DNA from 2 places in the Arenimonas sp. MALMAid1274 genome. Region 2 is predicted to be linked to the other one. Evidence: predicted binding sites of a transcription regulator. Region 2 holds the regulator's gene; the other holds the start of a gene.

Region 1 (5,148 bases), on a different contig from region 2:
GCGGTAGGCCGCCAGCGAGGGCTCGTCGAACAGGACGATGAAGGTGCCCGGAGCCAGGGTGTCGCTACTGGTGACCGGGGCGGCCGGGCGGTTCACGCCGCCGCCGATGTTGAGCGATTCCTCGTAGCGGAAGCCGCCGCCGGGAAGGCGATTGGACGGCATCACCACCGCACCGCGGCGTTCGACGTTGCTGCGGGCGTACTGGCCGCGGCCCGGCGTGGCGGTGCCCTTGCCGGCGCGCGAGGCGATGACGCCGGCGCGCGCGCCGACCGGTCCGGGTTCGGTGCGCGCATCCGCGGACCGACCGGTGGGATCCACGCCAGCCTGCTGGCCCGCGAAGTAACGATAAGTAGCGGGACTCGCCGCTGCGACCAGTGCCACGAGCGCGATTGCCGCGCCCCACTTCTTCATCTTCACCATGTCTTTCCCCCGAGGCAGCTGACTGAAGCCAACAATGCGGACGATCCCGTGCATGCACTCCCTGCAAGCCATCCCCGAAGGACGTACCGGGTCGATACGGGACGGACCCGGGCGCCAGGCGCCCTCCGAATTCCCGCTGGCCGAGTGTAAGCCCAATTCCCGCCGATGTGCCACGCCATCCCGGAGGAAGGAATTTTCCCGTTGCAATGCAAAAAGCCCGGCACGAGGCCGGGCTTTTTGGTCCAACGCGATGCTGCAGTGCGGCTTAGAAGTCCATGCCGCCCATGCCGCCCATGCCGCCGCCACCGTGGCCGCCGCCGGCCGGCTCGTCCTTCTTCGGAGCCTCGGCCACCATCGCTTCCGTGGTGATCATCAGGCCCGCGATGGACGCGGCGTTCTGCAGCGCGGTGCGGGTGACCTTGGTCGGGTCCAGGATGCCGAACTCGATCATGTCGCCGTACTCGCCGTTGGCGGCGTTGTAGCCGTAGCTGCCCTTGCCTTCCTTGACCTTGTTCAGCACCACCGACGGCTCTTCACCGGCATTGGTGACGATCTCGCGCAGCGGGGCTTCCATGGCGCGCAGGGCGATGGTGATGCCGTGGTTCTGGTCTTCGTTGATGCCGCGCAGCGCGCCCAGGTTGGCCAGCGCACGGATCAGGGCGACGCCGCCGCCCGGGACCACGCCTTCTTCAACGGCGGCACGCGTGGCGTGCAGCGCGTCTTCGACGCGGGCCTTCTTTTCCTTCATCTCGATCTCGGTCGAGGCACCGACCTTGATCACGGCCACGCCGCCGGCGAGCTTGGCAACGCGCTCCTGCAGCTTCTCGCGGTCGTAGTCCGACGAGGTCTCTTCGATCTGCGCCTTGATCTGGCCGATGCGGGACTGAATCAGCTCGGCCGAACCGGCGCCGTCGATGATCGTGGTGTTTTCCTTGGAAACCTGCACCTTCTTGGCGCGGCCCAGGTCCTTGATGGTGGCCTTCTCGAGCTGCAGGCCCACTTCCTCGGAGATCACGGTGCCGCCGGTCAGGATGGCCATGTCTTCCAGCATCGCCTTGCGGCGGTCACCGAAGCCCGGGGCCTTCACGGCGCAAACCTTGACGATGCCGCGGATGGTGTTGACCACCAGCGTGGCCAGGGCCTCGCCTTCCACTTCCTCGGCCACGATCAGCAGCGGCTTGCCGGCCTTGGCGACGCCTTCCAGCACCGGCAGCAGCTCGCGCACGTTGGCGATCTTCTTGTCGTACAGCAGGATGAACGGGTCTTCCAGCTCGGCCGACATCGACTGCTGGTTGTTGATGAAGTACGGCGACAGGTAGCCGCGGTCGAACTGCATGCCCTCGACCACGTCGAGTTCGTTGTCCAGGCCCGAGCCTTCCTCAACGGTGATCACGCCTTCCTTGCCGACCTTGTCCATGGCCTTGGCGATCAGCTCGCCGATGTTGGCGTCGGAGTTGGCCGAGATCGAGCCGACCTGGGCGATTTCCTTCGAGGTCGAGCACGGCTTGGAGATCTTCTTGAGCTCGCCCACGGCCTCGACCACGGCCTTGTCGATGCCGCGCTTGAGGTCCATCGGGTTCATGCCGGCCGCGACGGCCTTCATGCCTTCACGGATCAGGGCCTGGGCCAGCACGGTGGCGGTGGTGGTGCCGTCGCCGGCGATGTCGGAGGTCTTGGAGGCGACTTCCTTCACCATCTGGGCGCCCATGTTCTCGAACTTGTCCGACAGCTCGATTTCCTTGGCGACGCTGACGCCGTCCTTGGTGATGGTGGGCGCGCCGAAGCTCTTGTCGAGCACGACGTTGCGGCCCTTCGGGCCCAGGGTGGCCTTGACGGCGTTGGCGAGGATGTTGACGCCCTTCACCATGCGGGCGCGGGCGTCTTCACCGAAACGAATTTCCTTGGCAGCCATTTCTTTAACTCCAGAATTCTTTGGGGGTTGGTTCGGGGCCGGTCGCGCAAGCGCGGACCGGCGGGGCGCTCATCAGAGGATGGCGAGGATGTCGTCTTCCTTGACCACCAGGATTTCCTGGCCGTCGAGCTTGATCTCGGTGCCGGCGTACTTGCCGAACAGCACCTTGTCGCCCACCTTCACCAGCGGGGCGCGGGTGGAGCCGTTGTCCAGGGCCTTGCCGGCGCCGACGGCCAGCACTTCGCCCTTGATCGGCTTCTCGGTGGCCGAGTCGGGGATGACGATGCCACCGGCGGAGACCTTTTCTTCTTCCATACGCTTGATGACCACGCGGTCGTAGAGCGGCTTGATGTTCATGGGTTTCCCTTTTTATTCCATTAAATTCAACGACATGGCCTGTGCCTGTTAGCACTCGGCCCCGGTGAGTGCCAATGATACGCGCACGGCTTCCGGACAGGAAGCCGGGCGACCCGCCATGGATGGGGGGACAGGCGCGAGGTTTCAAGGCAGGGAGCGCCCTGCCCGCCTGGTCAAGGACCGGTCTGGCCTGCGGCGCCCCGCGCCACCCCCGCCCTGCCCCGCGCCCTGGCGCCCAGCGCCGCGGCCGGCAGCATCAGCGCCATGCCTGCCAGCCAGGCCCACAGGGGGGCGTGGCCGTAGAACGCGGTCATGGCCCACGCCGTCAACGCCACCTGCACCACCGCCATGGCGATGGCGTGGCGCAGTTCATGGCGTCCTGCGATCCGGGCGGTCACGTAACCCGCGACGACCATGGCCAGGCTTGAATAGAACAGGATGAACAGCTTCACCCCGACGTTTCCCTGCATCGCCTCCCGGGTCGGCAAGGCTTCCGGGAACAGGCGCATCAGGCTGGGCGTCGTCGCCATTTCGATGGCAAACGTGAGCACGGCAAGCACGAACAGTCCCGCGACCACGGCAGCAAGGCTACGCACCATTTCAGGACTCCCGGCGTGGGTTGGCAACCGCATTGCGCCTGCAGCCCGGCGCCGTCACGCCTTGAGCGGCCAGTACACTTCCGTGCGCCAGTCGGCGGCGTCGGGATGGCGGGAAGGATCGGTGATGTAGTGTTCCCAGGTCGCCCCGTCGGCTTCGAATCCGTTCGCCTCGATCCAGCGCTCGATCGCGGCATTGGTATCGGGCAGGCCGTCGTAGGGTCCCGCGTGGATGCCCAGCGCGACCCAGCCGCCCGGCAGGACGTCGGCGCGCATGTCGCCTTCGCTGGTGGCCGGTGAGGCCAGGGGTACGGCAGGCTCGATCGTCCACAGGCCCAGGCCCGTGCTGACATAGCGGCAGATCGGCCAGCCGGCGATCGGCAAGCCCTTCTTCGCGGCATGCGTGAACAGGCGGCCGAAGCATTCGCCCAGCGTCTGCTGCAGCGCGCTGGGCGCCACGCGCCGACGGATGCACAGCACGTGCTGCGGCTCGACCTGTTTGCGCGTGATGCTCAGCGTGGACATGGGGTCTGTACTCCTGGGCCCGAAGTGCTTGTAGCGCGGACGGTGGAAAAAGCGGAGGCCGGGCCCGGTTGAACGCGTCAACGCCAGGTGTCTTCGGCGCTGCGCCACGGTCGCATCCGCCAGGGCAAATTTGCGGTAGGCCGAGGGTGAGGTGCCGAAATGGCGCCGGAACGCCCGCAGGAACACTTCGTGGCTGGCGAAGCCGCTGCGCAGCGCCACCGAGCGGACCGTGGCGCCGTCCATCAGCAGTTGCGCCGCGGCTCGCTCCAGTTGCACCCGCATCGTGAATTGCTTGAGCGTCTCGCCGGAGTACCGCTGGAACTCGCGATGCAACTGGAATCGCGACCTGCCCGTGCGTTGGGCCATCGCACCGAGCGTGACGCCGCCGTCCAGGCACGCGGAAAGGTCTTTGAGCAGCAGCAGGAAGCGGTGACGGGGCGACATGGCGGTTGGATCGTAATACGGGGGCGGTTTGGCGGATTGATGTTCCTTGCAGCCCGGCCGCGGCGCCCGAAGCCACCCGCCTCAGCCCCCGGCAGGACCGGCCCGGTGACCCGCCGGCAGGCGGCAGGACGGGCTGTGAATCCCGTCACAAATCAGTGCCACAATCGGCCGCCCGGCACGGGCACGCCCTTCCCCTCCAACCTTGCAGTGGAGTTACCGGATGTCGACGACCCACCGCGGCCTGGCCGCCCTGGCGCTTTGCGCTGCCCTGTCCCCCGTCGGCGCGCGCGCCGAAGTTTTCATCAACGAGATCCACTACGACGATCGCACCGCCAGCGGGGACACCGGCGAGCGCATCGAGGTGGTCGCCACGGCCGGGGAATCGCTCAGCGGCTACCGCATCTATCTGTACAACGGCACCAGCTCGCCGAACTCGGGCACCTTCTACGACAACGACCTGGTGCCCGCCGGCAGCCTCGGCAACTGCGGCGCCCAGGTGCGCTTCGCGACCGTCAGCTACCCCAGCAACGGCATCCAGAACGGCGCCAACGACGCCATCGCCCTGGTCAATCCGTCGGGCGGGGTGGTGCAGTTCCTCAGCTATGAAGGCACGGTGCGCGCCTCCAACGGTCCGGCCTCGGGCCGCACCAGCGTCAACCTGCCGGTCTCGGAAACCAACGACACCCTGGCCAACACCTCGCTGCAGCTGGGCGGCACCGGCACCGGCTCGGCCAGCTTCACCTGGCGCGCTTCGGCCACGCAGACCTTCGGCGCCTGCAACGGCGCGCAGTCCTTCAGCGCGCCCAACCCGCCGCCGACGGTCACCGGCACCACGCCGGCCAATGGCGCCACCGGCTTCCCGGCGGCCGGCGACCTGGGCGTCAACTTCAGCGA
Region 2 (5,148 bases):
GCTGAGGCCGACCTTGAGCTGCTCGACGTTCTTGGATTCCAGCAGGTTGCCCTGGAACACGGGCTGCCGGTAGATGATGCCGCAGCCGGTCATCAGCAGGGCGGCGACGAGAAGGATGAAAGCCTTGCGCATTGCGGGGTGATCCGGATCGGCGACCGGCCGATGATACACTAAGGCCCGCAGCCGCCAGCCGGCCGCCGACCACGCCGCGATGGACGGCATTCAGGAGGAATCGATGGAATCGCAGGACCTGCGCAAGGCCGGCCTCAAGGTCACGCACCCCCGAATCCGCATCCTGGACGTGCTCGAGTCGTCCAGCCCCCGGCACCTCACCGCCGAGGACATCTACCGCCACCTGCTGGACAAGGGCGACGACATCGGCCTGGCCACGGTGTACCGCGTGCTCACCCAGTTCGAGGCCGCGGGCCTGGTGCTCAAGCACAACTTCGAAGGCGGCCAGGCGGTGTACGAACTCGACCGCGGCCAGCACCACGACCACATGGTGGACATGGAGTCGGGCAAGGTCATCGAGTTCACCAGCCCGGAAATCGAGCGCCTGCAGCACGAGATCGCGGCCAAGCATGGCTACGTGATCGAAGAGCACTCGTTGGTGCTTTACGTGCGGCCCAAGAAAAAGAAATAAGGGCTTTTAGACGCGGACAAGAGCGCATGAACGCGGATGAAGCAGAGGGCTGAGTTGGTCCTCTGTGCCGACTGACTTTTCGGCGCCGGGACAAACCTTCTTTTTTTGCTCTATCCGCGCTCGTCCGCGTAAATCTGCGGCAAAAAAATCATCTTTCCTGCGCGCGCGACAGCATCTGACGGGCATTGGCCCGGACTTCGCGGGTGATCTCCACGCCGCCCAGCATGCGGGCCAGTTCCTCGACGCGGGCCTTGTCGTCCAGCGGGCGCACCGCGCTGTGGGTGCTGTCGCCGGCCACGGCCTTGCTGACCTGGAAATGATGGTGCCCCTGGGCCGCGACCTGGGGCAGGTGGGTGACGCACAGCACCTGGCGCTCGGCGCCCAGGGCACGCAGCTTCTGGCCCACGACCTCGGCCACGGCGCCGCCGATGCCGGTGTCCACTTCGTCGAAGACCATGGTCGGCACCGCGTCCAGGCCCAGCGCCGCCACTTCGATGGCCAGGCTGATGCGCGCCAGTTCGCCGCCCGAGGCGACCTTGCGCAGCGCCCGCGCCGGCTGGCCGGGGTTGGCCGACACCAGGAATTCGCAGCGCTCGGCACCCTGCGGCGTGGGACGGGTGGTGTCCAGCGGTTCCAGGGCCACGCTGAATTCACCGCCGCCCATGCCCAGCTCCGACATCAGGCTGACCACGGCCTGGCCCAGGGCCTGGCCCGCCTGCGTGCGGGCCTGCGACAGGCGCGCGGCCGCGAGCTGCCAGGCCTTGGCGGCGGCGGCCAGCTCGCGCGCCAGCGCCTCGCCGCGCTCGCTGGCTCCGCTCAGGCCCTCCAGCTCGGCCTGCAGCGCATCGCGGCGGGCGGCCAGGCCTTCCATCGGCACGCGATGCTTGCGGGCCAGGTCGTGCAGGCGCGACAGGCGATCCTCAAGCTGCTGCAGCCGGCCGGGGTCGAGGTCGAAATCATCGCGGATGCGCTCAAGGCCCGCGCTGGCCTCGGACAGCTGGATGTCGGCCGATTCGATCAGCGACACCACTTCGGCCAGGCGCGGCTCGTCGGCGCTAAGGCGCGAAAGCTCGGCCACCAGCTGGTGCAGGGCGCGGCCCAGGGACAGGCCGTCCTCGCCGGCCAGCCGGGCCAGGGCCGATTCGCAGCCCTGCAGCAGGCCGGCGGCGTTGGCCTGGCGCCGATGCGCCGCCAGCAGGTCCTCGACATCGCTGCCGTCCAGGCTTTCCCGGGCCAGTTCGTCCACCTGGTGCTGCAGCCAGGACACGCGCTCGCCGACGTCGCCGGCGCGGGCCAGTTCGGCCAGCTGGCGGTCGATGCCGGCCCAGCGCAGGGCCAGGTCGCGCACCTCGGCCTGGGCGGCTTCGTGGCGGCCGAAGGCATCGAGCAGGGCCAGCTGCTGGCCGCGGTCGAGCAGAGCCTGGTGTTCGTGCTGGCCGTGGATCTCCACCAGCATGGCGCCCAGTTCCGAAAGCTGGCCCAGGGTGGCCGGGCGGCCGTTGATCCAGGCGCGCGAGCCGCCGTCGGCGCGGATCACGCGGCGCAGCTGGCAGCCGTCCTCGTCCTCGAGCTCGTGTTCGCGCAGCCAGGCCAGGGCGGCGGGCGCGTCGTGCAGGCGGAATTCGGCGGCCAGCTCGGCCCGTTCGGCGCCATGGCGCACGATGCCGGCATCGGCGCGGGCGCCGGTGAGCCACATCAGGGCGTCCACCAGCAGCGACTTGCCGGCGCCGGTCTCGCCGGAAACCACGGTCATGCCGGGCCCGAAGGCCAGTTCGGCGGTGCTGACGACGGCGAAATCCTTGAGCGTGAGGTGGCTGATCATGGGCCGGGCGATTTTGCCTGAAAGCAGGCAGGTTTCGCTGCCCCGGGCGAGGCCGTCCATCCGAGGCCGGGGCGGCAACGGGTAGGAAAGCGGCGCGGGCCGGGCAGGGGCCACGCTCGCGTGCCTTGCGCGGGGCGGCCGCGGGCCTTATCTATGACGCATGGAACTCAGCCTCGACCCGCGCGCCCGCAGCCTGCTGCGCACCCTGATCTCGCAGCACATCCGCGACGGCGAGCCGGTGGGTTCGCGCACCCTGGCCCGCAGCTCGGGCCTGGACGTGAGCCCGGCGACCATCCGCAACATCCTGGCCGACCTGGAGGAAATCGGGCTGCTGGCGGCGCCGCACGCCTCGGCCGGTCGGGTGCCCACGGCCCAGGGCTACCGGGTGTTCGTGGACAGCCTGCTGCAGGTCAAGCCGGTGCAGGAGGCGCAGGTGTCGCAGATGCGCGCCAACCTGGCGGCCGGCGCCGGCACGCAGGCCCTGCTGTCGAACACCAGCGAGCTGCTGTCGGCCATGAGCCAGTTCGTCGGCGTGGTCACCGTGCCCCAGCGCGGCCAGTTCGCCTTCCGGCACATCGACTTCGTGGCCCTGGACGCCCAGCGCGTGCTGGTGATCCTGGTGTTCACCGACAACGAAGTGCAGAACCGCATCGTCACGCCGCGTCGGCCCTACACCCCGTCGGAGCTGGAGCAGACCGCCAACTTCCTCAACACCCACTTCGCCGGCCGCCCCCTGCACGAGATCCGCGCCGCCCTGCTGCGCGAGCTGCGCGACACCCGCAGCGAAATGGAGCGGCTGCTGTCGGCCGCGGTGGAGCTGTCCGAACAGGCCCTGGGCGACGGCGCCGGTGGCCAGGACGACATGCTGCTGACCGGCCAAACCAAGCTGATGGGGGTCCAGGACCTGTCCGACATCGAGCGCCTGCGCGAGCTGTTCGAGGCCTTTTCCCGCAAGCGCGAGATCCTGCAGCTGCTCGAGCGCACCATCCACGCCCCCGGCGTGCGGGTGTTCATCGGCGAGGAAACCGGCCTGGCCCCGCTGGACGCCTGTACCGTGGTCACCGCGCCCTACGGCGCCAACGGCCGCGTGCTGGGCGTGCTGGGCGTCATCGGCCCCACCCGCATGGCCTACGACCGGGTGATTCCGATGGTGCAGGCCACGGCCGACCTGCTGGGCGCCGCGCTCGACCCCGGCGCCTTGAAACCCTCCAGCCCGGCCCCATAAGGCTGTCGAACCCCGGGGGACGGGGCAGCCACTGGAAGACCATGCACAGCGAACAACCCACCCCGGGCGCCCCGTCGCCCGAAGACGACTACGGCCTGGACAACGAGCTCGAGCAGCTGCGCACCGCCATGGCCAGCCTGCGCGAGGAAGCCCTGCGCGAGCGCGCCGAGCTCGACAACCAGCGCAAGCGCCTGGCCCGCGACGTCGACCAGGCCCGCCGTTTCGCCAACGAAAAGCTGCTCTCGCAGCTGCTGCCGGTGCTCGACAGCCTCGAGGCCGGGCTGGCGGCGGCCAATGCCGAGTCCGGCCCGCTCAAGGACGGCCTGGAGCTGACCCTGCGCCAGCTGCTCAAGGTCGGCGCCGACAACGGCATGGTCCAGGTCGACCCGGTCGGCCAGGCCTTCGACCCCGAGTGGCACCAGGCCATCAGCCAGGTCGCCGCGCCCGGCGCGGCCGTGGGCAGCGTGGTGCAGGTGTTCCAGAAGGGCTACGCCCTGAACGATCGCCTGCTGCGCCCGGCCCTGGTCGTGGTCGCCGCCGAATAGCGTCGCCCGGGCCTTGAAGCAGGGCCCCCCAACCCCACTTTAGAACCATCCGCGGCCTACGCCGCCAGACTTAGAAATCCGAGGGAGCACACACATGGGCAAGATCATCGGCATCGACCTGGGTACCACCAACAGCTGCGTTTCCGTGATGGAAGGCGGCGTGGCCAAGGTCATCGAGAACTCCGAGGGCGACCGCACCACGCCGTCCATCGTCGCCTTCACCAAGGACGGCGAAGTGATCGTGGGCGCCTCGGCCAAGCGCCAGGCCGTCACCAACCCCAAGAACACCTTCTACGCGGTGAAGCGCCTGATCGGCCGCAAGTTCACCGACGCCGAAGTCAAGAAGGACCTGGACCTGGTGTCCTACGGCATTGTCGCGCACGACAACGGCGACGCCTGGGTCAAGACCAGCGACGGCAAGGCAATGTCGCCGCAGGAAATCTCCGCGCGCATCCTGGAGAAGATGAAGAAGACCGCCGAAGCCTACCTGGGCGAAGCGGTGACCGAAGCCGTGATCACGGTGCCGGCCTACTTCAACGACAGCCAGCGCCAGGCCACCAAGGACGCGGGCCGCATCGCCGGCCTGGACGTCAAGCGCATCATCAACGAGCCCACCGCGGCCGCGCTGGCCTACGGCATGGACAAGAAGGGCGGCGACCGCAAGCTGGCCGTGTACGACCTCGGCGGCGGCACCTTCGACGTGTCCATCATCGAGATCGCCGAGATCGACGGCGAGAAGCAGTTCGAAGTGCTGGCCACCAACGGCGATACCTTCCTGGGCGGCGAAGACTTCGACAAGCGCGTCATCGACTACCTCGTGGACGAGTTCAACAAGGAGCAGGGCATCGACCTGCGCAAGGACCCGCTGGCCCTGCAGCGCCTGAAGGACGCGGCCGAGCGCGCCAAGATCGAG

Evidence for each region. The regulator HrcA, encoded in region 2, represses chaperone genes, less so after heat shock. The targets are predictions, from matches to a motif close to TTNGCACTCNNNNNNNNNGAGTGCNAA.
Region 1: groES (co-chaperone GroES) is a predicted target of HrcA. The motif match lies at 2,738-2,764, and genes of this name have one in related genera.

Annotation. Positions count from the first base shown of each region.
Region 1 is NZ_JBMIRR010000021.1:104,725-109,872, forward strand. It holds gene ACOQFR_RS01920 (S8 family serine peptidase) at 1-420, opposite strand, end outside; gene groL (chaperonin GroEL) at 686-2,332, opposite strand; gene groES (co-chaperone GroES) at 2,405-2,689, opposite strand; gene ACOQFR_RS01935 (hypothetical protein) at 2,863-3,288, opposite strand; gene ACOQFR_RS01940 (helix-turn-helix domain-containing protein) at 3,343-4,254, opposite strand; gene ACOQFR_RS01945 (endonuclease) at 4,475-5,148, shown strand, end outside.
Region 2 is NZ_JBMIRR010000027.1:994,706-999,853, reverse strand. It holds gene ACOQFR_RS13260 (outer membrane protein assembly factor BamE) at 1-132, opposite strand, end outside; gene fur (ferric iron uptake transcriptional regulator) at 236-643, shown strand; gene recN (DNA repair protein RecN) at 792-2,465, opposite strand; gene hrcA (heat-inducible transcriptional repressor HrcA) at 2,626-3,690, shown strand; gene grpE (nucleotide exchange factor GrpE) at 3,732-4,235, shown strand; gene dnaK (molecular chaperone DnaK) at 4,330-5,148, shown strand, end outside.